2 regions of the Agrobacterium sp. NPDC090273 genome follow, and region 2 is predicted to be linked to the other one. Evidence: riboswitches for the same ligand, from Rfam matches in the RefSeq annotation. Region 2 holds a riboswitch; the other holds the start of a gene.
What was found. Region 2 has a riboswitch for cobalamin ahead of ACIQT8_RS20380 (ABC transporter substrate-binding protein). Riboswitches for the same ligand answer to the same signal wherever they lie in the genome.
Positions count from the first base shown of each region.

Region 1 (5,293 bases), on a different contig from region 2:
TCACTGGAACGGCGAGATTGCAGCCGCCTATGATGCATTGGGTGCCGTCACGAAGGGCACAACCGACATCGGTACGGTGGTGCCGGAATATACGGCCAAGCAGATGCCGCTGCACCAGATATTTAAAAGCTTCATCCGAGGCCCCATCGGCGGCCGACAGATTGAATTCTTTGATCGCGTCTATTCGGAAATTCCCGCTTTCCCAGCAGAACTCGACGACAATAACATTGTTCAAATCTACTTCGGTACAGGGTACCCGGTCGCATTTTTCAGCAACGAGCCGATGGTCGACCTCGATAAGCTGAAGGGTGGCCGATGGCGGTCTGCAAGTTTCTGGCATCTGGATTTTCTCAGGAATTACGGGGCAACTCCCGTCACCATGCACTGGGGACCAGAAATCCCGGCTGCCCTGAGGGCGAAGACGCTCGACGGCCTGATGGTGAACGTCGACAGCGGCTACATGCTGAAGGTACACGAAAGCGCGCCCCATGTTCTGGTTTCAAAGGACCTGTGGCTGGGTCATGTTTACATCCTCGCTATGAACAAGGACGTCTGGAAAAGCCTTGCCCAGGAAGACCAGGACGCCATCATCCGGGCCGCCCGGAAATCCTATGCGGGATTGGATGCGGTCATGGGCGAAAGCTTCGACACACAATTGGAAGATTTGAAGAAGGCAGGTGCGACCGTACGTGTGCTCACTGCCGAAGAGGTAAAACAGTTCGAAGCCGCAACCAGATACAAGGATGTTCAGTCCGCGTGGGCCCAAGGCCAGCAAGCCGAGGGTATCGCCAATGTTGCCCCTGCCATCGAGAGCGTTTCATCTATCATGGCTGATTTCATCGAGTAGAATATCCTGCGGCAGCTTTTGGCGCGATGCCGCCGTAACCACATTCGGCCGCAAGCGGTCACTCATCCCTCCAACGCGTCAGGCTGATGTCTGGCGTGATGTTGCGAGAAATCCTGCGATGAAATCGACAGTGTCGTCACCATCCCTGAAACCGAGATGGATGCTTTTGCGGATGCCCAGTTGGCCGATGCGGACGGGATGGACACCGAGTGTTGCGGCTTCGCGACGCACGAGCCAGTTCGGGATGGCGCTGACGCCGCGACCTGCCGCGACGAGCTGAAGCATCATTTCCGTTGTCTCGACATTGCGGTGGTGGCGCGGGCGGGCGTTGGCGGGCACGAGGAACTGCGTGAAGACATCCAGCCGCTCCGGCGGTACCGGATAGGTAAACAGCGTCTCATCCAGCAGGTCGGCAGCTTCGGCATGAGGTTTCTGCGCCAGCGGGTGACCGGCCGGAACGGCGAGCACCAGTTCGTAATCGAACACCGACAGATACTGGATACCGGGTGCTTCGATCGGGTCGGGTGTGATCAGGATGTCGATCTCGTACCCCGTCAGTGCTGCCACGCCACCGAAGGCGAAGGATGTCGTGAGTTCCAGATCGACGTCCGGCCAGTCCATGAGATAGGGTTTGGTCACCCCCACCAGCCACTGATGGCAGGGATGGCATTCCATGCCGATCTTCAGGGAACCTCGCTGGCCATGGCGATAATCCGACAGCACATTTTCAGCCCTTTCGATCTGCGGAAGAACACGCTGTGCCAGCCGGACGATGTAGCGGCCGGCCTCGGTGAGACGCAGGTTGCGCCCGTATTTTTCCCACATCGCCACACCGTAGCGCTCTTCAAGTTTGCGGATCGTATGGCTGAGCGCAGACTGCGAGACGTTCAGCCGTTCCGCCGCAGCCGTCAGGCTGCCGAGGCGGTCGACTTCACGCAGGATCGAAAGATGTTGCCTGTCCAGCATGATTATTCCCACCCCTTGTCAAAGAGCGCTCTCACCGCAGAAGCGCCGTCGCGGACAGGAACTGGCCGGTGGTCCCTGTCGACCGCGACCATGGTGAAGTGTCCGGTCGCGGTAATGTGCCTTTCGCCCGTCATCAGGTTTTCGGACCAGAGTTTTGTCTGGATGGACATCGAACTCTTGCCCACGCGTTCGACCCGTGCCTCTGCCTCGACGATTTCACCGATCTCTATTGCTCGCGTGAAGTCGATGCGCTCGGACGACGCCAGCACCACCATCTGGCCGCAGTAGCGTGACGCTGCGACGAAAGCGGCCTTGGTCATGTAGGCGATTGCATCGCCCCCGAACATCCGGCCGACGCTGTTTGCCTGATCCGGAAAGACGATCTCGACCATGGCAACCACGTCGCTCGTCTCTGGCGCTTCCTCCGGGAGCAGGGCAGGCAAGGCGTAATGCGCGGCGTGCTCGCACTCCGGCACAGCGACCATATGGAAGACCCCGCGTGTGCAGGTGTTTCGCTCCCGGCCGACAATGGTTTCCGCCACCATTTCCACCTCGACCGTCAGGGAGCGGCGACCTGCCTTGACGGGTTTGGCGCTGAATTCGATGACGTGCCCTATGCGGGCCGGCTGCCTGAAATCAATGCGCTCGCAGGATGCGGTGACGAAGGGTGCCCGACCGAACCTCGTGGCCGCGATGAAGGCAACGCGATCCATGAGAGCAAGACCGGTTCCCCCGAAAAGGGTGCCGTGATGGTTGGTGTCTCCGGGAAAGACAATATCGATGAGGCGGGTTGTGGAGCCGTGCTGCGCACGCTTTCCTGTTGTCGGTGTCTCAGTCATCGGCCTTGCCATCAGGTTGCGGCCGGGCAGTGGCATGACGCAAAGACGAAGGCAGCAGAATGCCCATCGCGAAAGCGGCACTCCGGGACACCCCGCCCGTGGACGTTATCTATCGCGGCAGGTCTCCTGGCTTGCGGGTCGTTGCTTCGGTCCGTCTTCCCGAGGCAGGCCTCAGTGACTTCGATGGACTTTCGCTCGCCGCTTACAGTTGCGGGGGCAGCTTCGGTTTCAGGCAAAACCCTCACCGAATTCCCTCTTAGCTCCGGATTTGCATCCGCAGAACCACGATGACGAACCAATGTCGCATGTCGCAGAAATGGTCAAGGCATCTGCCACCGCGACCTCGCATCCACTCATGAAGCTGGCTCATGCTTCGATGAGATAATACCAATTTTTCCAGATCAGCGGCTCAGGCATAAGTCAGGCATGGCTCTCAACGACGGAGAGCATGACATCTGCTGACCGAGAGAACCGACAAAGCACGCCATTCAGGTTCTGTTCCGCGATGAGGACAACACAACGCCATGACCAAAGACCTCACCTTCACGATCAAGCGTCTTGCCTTTGACGAGGATTATTGCCCGTCTGAAAGCACCCGGATCACCACCAACTTTGCCAATCTGGCAAGGGGTGAGAACCGGCGGGACAATCTTCGCAACGCCTTGAGGATGATCGACAATCGTTTCAACGCCCTGGCGCACTGGGATAACCCCAGAGGCGATCGATATTCTATCGAGCTCGACATCATATCCGTTGAGATGAATGTCGGCGCTGAAGACCACGGCGACGCATTCCCGATGATCGAGATATTGAAGACGACGATCATCGATCAAAAAACCGGCGACCGCATCGAGGGTATCGTCGGAAACAATTTCTCCTCCTATGTCCGGGATTACGACTTCAGCGTGGTGCTGCCCGAGCACAACAGGGGGAGGTCCGAGTTCAGTACGCCGGACAATTTCGGTGATCTGCACGGAAACCTTTTCAAAAGTTTCCTGAACTCGGATGCCTACAGGCAGCATTTTCAGAAGCCGCCGGTGATATGCCTGAGTGCGTCGAGCAGCAAAACATATCGTCGGACCGGAAATCAGCATCCGGTACTGGGTATCGAATACCAGCAGGATGAACTGTCTTCGACGGACCTCTATTTCCAGAAAATGGGATTGCAGGTCCGATTTTTCATGCCGCCGAACAGCGTCGCGCCTTTCGCCCTATATTTCGTCGGCGACCTCTTGGCCGACTACACCAATCTTGAACTCATCAGCACCATCAGCACGATGGAGACGTTCCAGAAGATCTATCGGCCCGAAATCTACAACGCCAACTCAGCCGCCGGGGCCTGTTATCAGCCAAGCCTGAAGAACCAGGACTATTCCCTGACGCGAATTGTCTACGATCGCGAAGAACGTAGCCGGCTGGCTGTCGAACAAGGACGCTTTGCCGAGGAGCACTTCATCAAACCCTACAGAGCCATTCTCGAGCAATGGTCGGCCAATCACGCCCGCTGACGAAACCCATGAACATAAGGTCGCATAACATGAAAAGACTGTTGCCCACGTCAACCGCCGGCAGCCTGCCCAAACCCTCCTGGCTGGCACAACCCGAGAAACTCTGGTCGCCCTGGAAACTGCAGGATGATGAACTCGTCGAGGGCAAGCGGGATGCCCTGCGTCTTTCTCTCGACGATCAGTTACAGGCGGGGATCGATATCGTCAGCGACGGCGAGCAGACGCGCCAGCACTTTGTGACGACGTTTGTCGAACACCTCAGCGGCGTCGATTTCGAAAAACGCGAGACGGTCCGGATTCGCAATCGCTACGATGCCAGCGTTCCGACGGTCGTTGGCGCTGTGTCTCGCCCAAAACCGGTCTTTGTGGAAGACGCCAGGTTCCTGCGCCAGCAGACCACGCAGCCCATAAAATGGGCCTTGCCTGGCCCCATGACGATGATCGATACGCTCTATGATGCCCACTACAAAAGCCGCGAAAAGCTGGCCTGGGAATTCGCCACGATCCTCAATGAGGAGGCGAGGGAACTGGAAGCCGCCGGTGTCGATATCATCCAGTTCGACGAGCCCGCATTCAATGTCTTCTTTGACGAAGTGAACGATTGGGGTGTTGCCACTCTCGAAAGGGCAATCGAAGGGCTCAAGTGCGAAACCGCCGTCCACATCTGCTATGGCTACGGCATCAAGGCCAATACGGATTGGAAAAAGACCTTGGGGTCGGAGTGGCGGCAATATGAGGAATCCTTCCCCAAGCTGCAGAAATCCGGTGTCGATCTGATCTCGCTGGAGTGCCACAACTCGCACGTTCCGATCGATCTGATCGAACTCCTTCGCGGTAAAAAAGTCATGGTCGGAGCCATCGACGTGGCAAGCAACACAATCGAGACCCCTGAAGAGGTCGCCGACACGCTGCGAAAAGCCCTGCAGTTCGTCGATGCCGACAAGCTTTACCCCTGCACCAATTGCGGCATGGCTCCGCTGTCTCGTCAGATCGCAAGAGGCAAACTGAATGCCCTGGGCGCCGGGGCGGAAATCATCCGAAGAGAACTGTCGGCCTAGCGCTGACCGTTCAACGGGGGCAAGCCCAAAACGGGGGCAGGTGGCTAGAGTATGAGTTGACCACCTGCCCATACG
Region 1 is NZ_JBIVYN010000001.1:720,484-725,776, forward strand. Features, by position in the region: gene dctP (TRAP transporter substrate-binding protein DctP) at 1-847, shown strand, start outside; gene ACIQT8_RS03620 (LysR family transcriptional regulator) at 926-1,813, opposite strand; gene ACIQT8_RS03625 (acyl-CoA thioesterase) at 1,816-2,652, opposite strand; cobalamin riboswitch at 2,751-2,954, opposite strand; gene ACIQT8_RS03630 (DUF1852 domain-containing protein) at 3,177-4,160, shown strand; gene ACIQT8_RS03635 (methionine synthase) at 4,190-5,218, shown strand.
Region 1: linked by a shared signal. The riboswitch ahead of ACIQT8_RS03625 (acyl-CoA thioesterase) and the one ahead of ACIQT8_RS20380 (ABC transporter substrate-binding protein) in region 2 are both predicted to bind cobalamin.

Region 2 (5,293 bases):
GGCCGATTGTTCAACGCTTTGGCCACCTTGCCATCAATATCATCGGCGAGCACCACCAGTTCGTTGCAAACCAGTTTGCCGGCATCGGTGGCCTGAAGGGCGTTGAGCGTTATCGCGGCGCGGAGTGGACCAGGCTTGCCAGCGGGGCACCGATATTAGAAGACGCCGTCGCGGCCATCGATTGCACGGTGGAAGAGGCCATCGAACGGCACAGCCATGTCATCGTCATCGGCAAGGTGGAAGCAATCCGGATCGGCAATGGTGCCTCGCTTGTCTACCAGAATGGTCGCTATCACGCGCTGGGCTAAGCCCTGGTGACGCTGCGCGCGAGATGAGTATCCCGCTATCTGTGTTTGAAGCTTTTGAGGGAGTTGAGCATGGGTTCTGTTACGCAGTTCAATGAGAAGATACGCTCCGTTCCGCCACAACTTTTCGCTGACGACGATATCCTGACCGCAGCGCGCGCAATTGCCCGTATATGCGGCCTGGAGACGGCTGACCGGGTCCACGAGGCGATGTCGCATTCGGGACTGCTTTCGCTATCTGTTCCGAGCGATCTCGGTGGTGCGGACGTGACAAACGATATTTTGGCGCAGGTTGTAACGATTATCGCAGAAGCGGATGCTGATGTTGCGCGGCGCCTTGCTGATCACTTCAAAGCTCTGGAGTTTGTTCGCAACGCCGGGAGTGAAGATCAACGTAGAGCGCTCTTTGCCCGGGCAGGTTTTGGAGAGACATTTTTTCTGGTTGGAGATTCTCCTGATCCGGAGCACCCGGTACTGCTCGGGGACGACTTGTCATTTTGGGTTTCCGATGCGCGGCTGACGTCTGTTCGTTCCGATGTCGACTGGATCGTCATGCCCGCGCTCAATTATCTTCGCCAGCCCGTACTCGTCGTGGTGAAAAACCGGCGATCCGCTGCCGTGGAGACGGACCTGCGCGTCGATGACGTTTTGCCGCTCACCTTAGGCGCAGAAAACCTTCCGATTTCGGTCGCAACCCTGCTGCGCGCGGCAATTCTGCTTGGGCAGACGCAGTGCATCCTATCCGATCTGATTGAACGCAGCCCGACAAATGAGGGTGTCACAGAGCTTGAAGTCGGCGAGGCCTATCTTGGGACCGAGTTGTTGAAGGCGCAAATCGCGCGTGTCGCAGCAATCATCGATGCGGCACAGGTCGGCGCTGAGCATGTTACTGTTCAATCCGTCCGGCATAGCGCCGCCGCTCTCGAGATATTGATGACCAGAATGAGAAGCGCCGCGACAGACAGCACAAGTCATCCGGTCGCTGTTCTCGGTAGTGACCTGCTCAGTCGGTAGGCTGTTACGCCGTTATTTGCCGGCTGGGATGGATTGAGCGCTTGCGGCGTCCTTTTCCACGAATTGGGCGAGTGTCATATTGTCGAGGATGGTTGCGATGGCGTCTCGAACGTCTGTCATCGACAACCTTACCTGACAGTTATCCGGATCGTCACAGTCATCGCATGCTTCGAAAGCGGTGCGGCTGGCGCAACGGATGGGTGCCAAGGGGCCATCAAGCGTCCGGATGACCTGTCCGATCATGATCTCGTTTGGCATTTTCGACAGCGAATAACCGCCGTTCGGACCCTTTTTTGAACGCAGAATGCCGGTATTTCGCAATTCCAGAAGGATCGTATCGAGGAATTTCTTTGGAATATTGTTGCGCGTTGCAATCTCGGTCACGAAGGCCGTCTCACCAGGCGGAAGGCGTGCCAGATCAACGAGAGCCTTCAGTCCGTATTTGCCTTTTTTCGTCAGCATTGTTCCGCCCGGGTGCAACCGGCTTACTCTGAAATGCCGGATCGATTGTTTTCAACTTACTAAGTAGTTTTTAGCGAATTCCTCTGCAAGCCTGTTTGTCGGGCTTTTCGCGCTGAAAGTGCAGGCGTCGGCTCGGATTTTCGAGGCTCCGCGACGCCAAGACATTTCTTTCCATTCTCCCCCAAGAAGAGAAACGCAATTCATCGGAGCATCTGGATGCCGGCAAGGCATTGACGCACCGGGCGTTGCTGCGTATGTCAACGGACGACGGTTCCTCGAACCCAAAGGGTGAGGGGATTAATAGGGAACATGGTGCGGACCTGCTTGACGGTTCAATGCCATGGCTGCCCCCGCAACTGTAAGCGGATTACCGTCCATCCTCGTGGCGCTTGAGGCGTCATGCCACTGCATCTGGAAGAGATGCGGGAAGGTAGGTGGACGATAGATATTCGTGAGCCAGGAGACCTGCCGTCAGAACAACGACCATCATTACGGGCGGGGATGCCCGGAAGAGGAGCAGGTTATGATACCTTCACGCGCGGACATGTGTTCCGTGTCTTGTTCTCCATTTCCAGGAATGTCGGACGTTTGTCGCAATGCGCTTTGACGCTTTGCAATTTTTCTCATCACACGACGCAAACACACTGACTGGAGAACGCATGTTCGAATTTAAACCTTTGTCCTTTGGCGCGACCTTGTTTGCATCTGCCATTGCTGTTTTTCCCCTCGCGCAGCCGGTACATGCCGCCGAAACCACCTATCCGCTGACAATCAACAATTGCGGTCGCGAGATCAATTTCAAGCAGGCTCCGACACGCACCGTATCCGTAGGTCAGAGTACAACGGAAGTTCTTTACCTGCTCGGACTTTCCGACAAGGTCGCCGGTACGGCTCTGTGGATCGGCCCGGTCCTGAAAGGCTACGAGGACGCCAATGCCAAGATTGAGCGATTGGCAGATAACGATCCAAGCTTTGAAGCAGTGATCGGCAAAAAGCCGGATCTGGTGACGACACAATTTCAGTGGCAGATCGGCCCAGAAGGTGTCGTTGCAACCCCCGAGCAATTCGAGGAACTGGGCATTCCGGTCTACACCTCTCCTGCCGACTGCATGGGCAAGGACAATTCGGGTGGTGGTGACGGCGTGCGAAACGAAGTTTTCACGATGGATCTGATCTATCAGGAGGTTCGCGATCTCGCGAAGATCTTCAACGTTCAGGATCGCGGCGAAGAAATCGTCAATGACCTCAAAACGCGTGAGGAAGCGGCGCGCGCCAAGCTCGCGTCGGCTGAAGGAAAGCTTTCTGCCGTTTTCTGGTTCTCCAGCGCCGAACTCGATATCGATCCTTATGTCGCCGGTCGCAAGGGTGCCCCGGGTTACATCATGTCTGCGCTTGGCATTAAAAACGTCATCGAAAGCGATGAGGAATGGCCGACCGTCGGTTGGGAAACCGTGGCCAAGGCTAATCCGACCATCATCGTGGCCGGAAAGATGGACCGCCGTCGCTTCCCCGCAGATGATGTCGTTGTGAAACGCGAATTCCTTGCCAGCGATCCCGTTGCAAGCATCATGCCCGCAGTCAAGGAAGGCCACATCTTCGACATGGATGCGCAGGCCATGAACCCGACGATCCGGACGATCGAAGGAATCGAGACGCTGGCTGAGGCGATTGCCGCATCCGGCCTCGCCAAGTGAGGCCGGGTTTTCTCAATCCAACCAGAGTGAGTGCGGCCGTTGCCGCACTTGTTCTCCTGATTGCCGCGCTTGTTGCAGGTGCGGCCATCGGTGAGACGTCGATCCCCTTCGATGTCGTTGTCAAAACCATCGCCAACCGGGTTTTCCATGCGGGTTATCCACTCGAACCGCTCGATGAGGGGATCGTCTGGAGTTACAGATTAAGCCGGGCCGTGGTGGCTGCCTGTTGCGGTGCCTCGCTTGCTCTAGCAGGGGCCGTGTTGCAATCACTCCTGCGTAATCCCCTTGCCGATCCTTACATCCTCGGCATTTCCGCGGGTGCATCCACCGGGGCTGTCGCCGTCGCCCTGCTCGGTTTCGGGGCTGGGATGCTGACGATGCCTGTCGGTGCATTGATCGGCGCTCTCATTGCTTTCACGCTCGTCAGCCTGCTCGCAATTCGGGCGGGACATGGAAATAGCGCCATCATCCTGGCTGGTGTCGCGGGCTCGCAGCTCTTTAATGCCCTTACGTCATTCGTCGTGACGAAATCCGCAAACGCCGAACAGGCGCGCGGCATCATGTTCTGGCTGCTTGGAAACCTCTCCGGTGTTCGCTGGCCTGATGTCTGGTTGGCGCTCCCGGTCTGCCTGGTCGGGCTTGCCGTCTGCTTGTGGCATGCGCGAGCACTCGATGCATTTTCCTTCGGCGCGAATGCAGCCGCATCTCTCGGTGTTCCTGTCCGCGGTGTCTATGCAGTATTGATCTGCGTTTCGGCCACGATGACGGCAGTGATGGTGTCGCTGGTCGGTTCAATCGGCTTTATCGGGTTGGTCATTCCGCACGCCGCGCGCATGTTGGTCGGAGTTCGCCACGCCATTCTCCTGCCTGTGACGGCGTTGACGGGTGCGGTCTTCATGATCGTCGCCGACATTCTGTCCCGTATCGTTATTCCCGGACAGGTTTTGCCGATCGGGGTTATCACGGCGCTGTTTGGCGCGCCTGCCTTCGCGTTCCTTCTTGGACAGAAGAGGGTCGGGCGATGAACATTTCAGCGAACGATTTGCACTGGAGCGCCGGAAGTCTCGAGATCGTACGCGGAGCATCATTTGATGTGCGTTCCGGCGAGTTTTTTGGGATCATCGGACCGAACGGGTCCGGCAAGAGCACGCTCCTGTCGATGTTGGCGGGAATACGCCGTCCGCGTCGTGGCAACGTAATGGTGGAAGGCCGTCCGCTTTTATCTTTCGGTCGCCGCGAACTTGCCCGAAAACTGGCACTTGTCGAGCAGCAAGCTGAAACTACGGAACGAATTTCCGCGCGACAGGCCGTTGAACTCGGACGAACACCCTATCTCGGGCCGCTTTCCGGCTGGTCGCAAAAGGATGATGCCATCGTCGATACGGCGCTCTCGGACGTCGATATGTCCGATAAGGCCGAACGGAGCTGGCACCATCTGTCAGGCGGCGAGCGCCAGCGATTGCACATTGCGCGCGCATTGGCGCAGGAGTCCCGGATACTGCTCCTGGACGAGCCGACCAACCATCTCGATATCGGTCATCAGATCGGCCTCCTCGATCTCGTGCGCAAGCAGGGGTTGACGGTGGTCGCAGCTCTTCACGACCTCAATCATGCGGCGATGTTCTGCGACCGGATTGCAGTCATGGATAAGGGCCAGATTGTCGCCATTGGATCGCCGCACGAGGTTCTCACCCCCGCGCGCATCGGCGCAGTCTTTGGTGTCGAGGCTGTGGTTACGACAGACGAGAGCGGCTTTTGTCACATTCGCTTTTTGCCTGCGCACAGGCAGAAAAATTCACCGAAAAGGGTATCAATCAT
Region 2 is NZ_JBIVYN010000008.1:63,794-69,086, forward strand. Features, by position in the region: gene ACIQT8_RS20365 (flavin reductase family protein) at 1-308, shown strand, start outside; gene ACIQT8_RS20370 (acyl-CoA dehydrogenase) at 378-1,319, shown strand; gene ACIQT8_RS20375 (Rrf2 family transcriptional regulator) at 1,332-1,781, opposite strand; cobalamin riboswitch at 2,033-2,269, shown strand; gene ACIQT8_RS20380 (ABC transporter substrate-binding protein) at 2,477-3,475, shown strand; gene ACIQT8_RS20385 (FecCD family ABC transporter permease) at 3,502-4,500, shown strand; gene ACIQT8_RS20390 (ABC transporter ATP-binding protein) at 4,497-5,293, shown strand, end outside.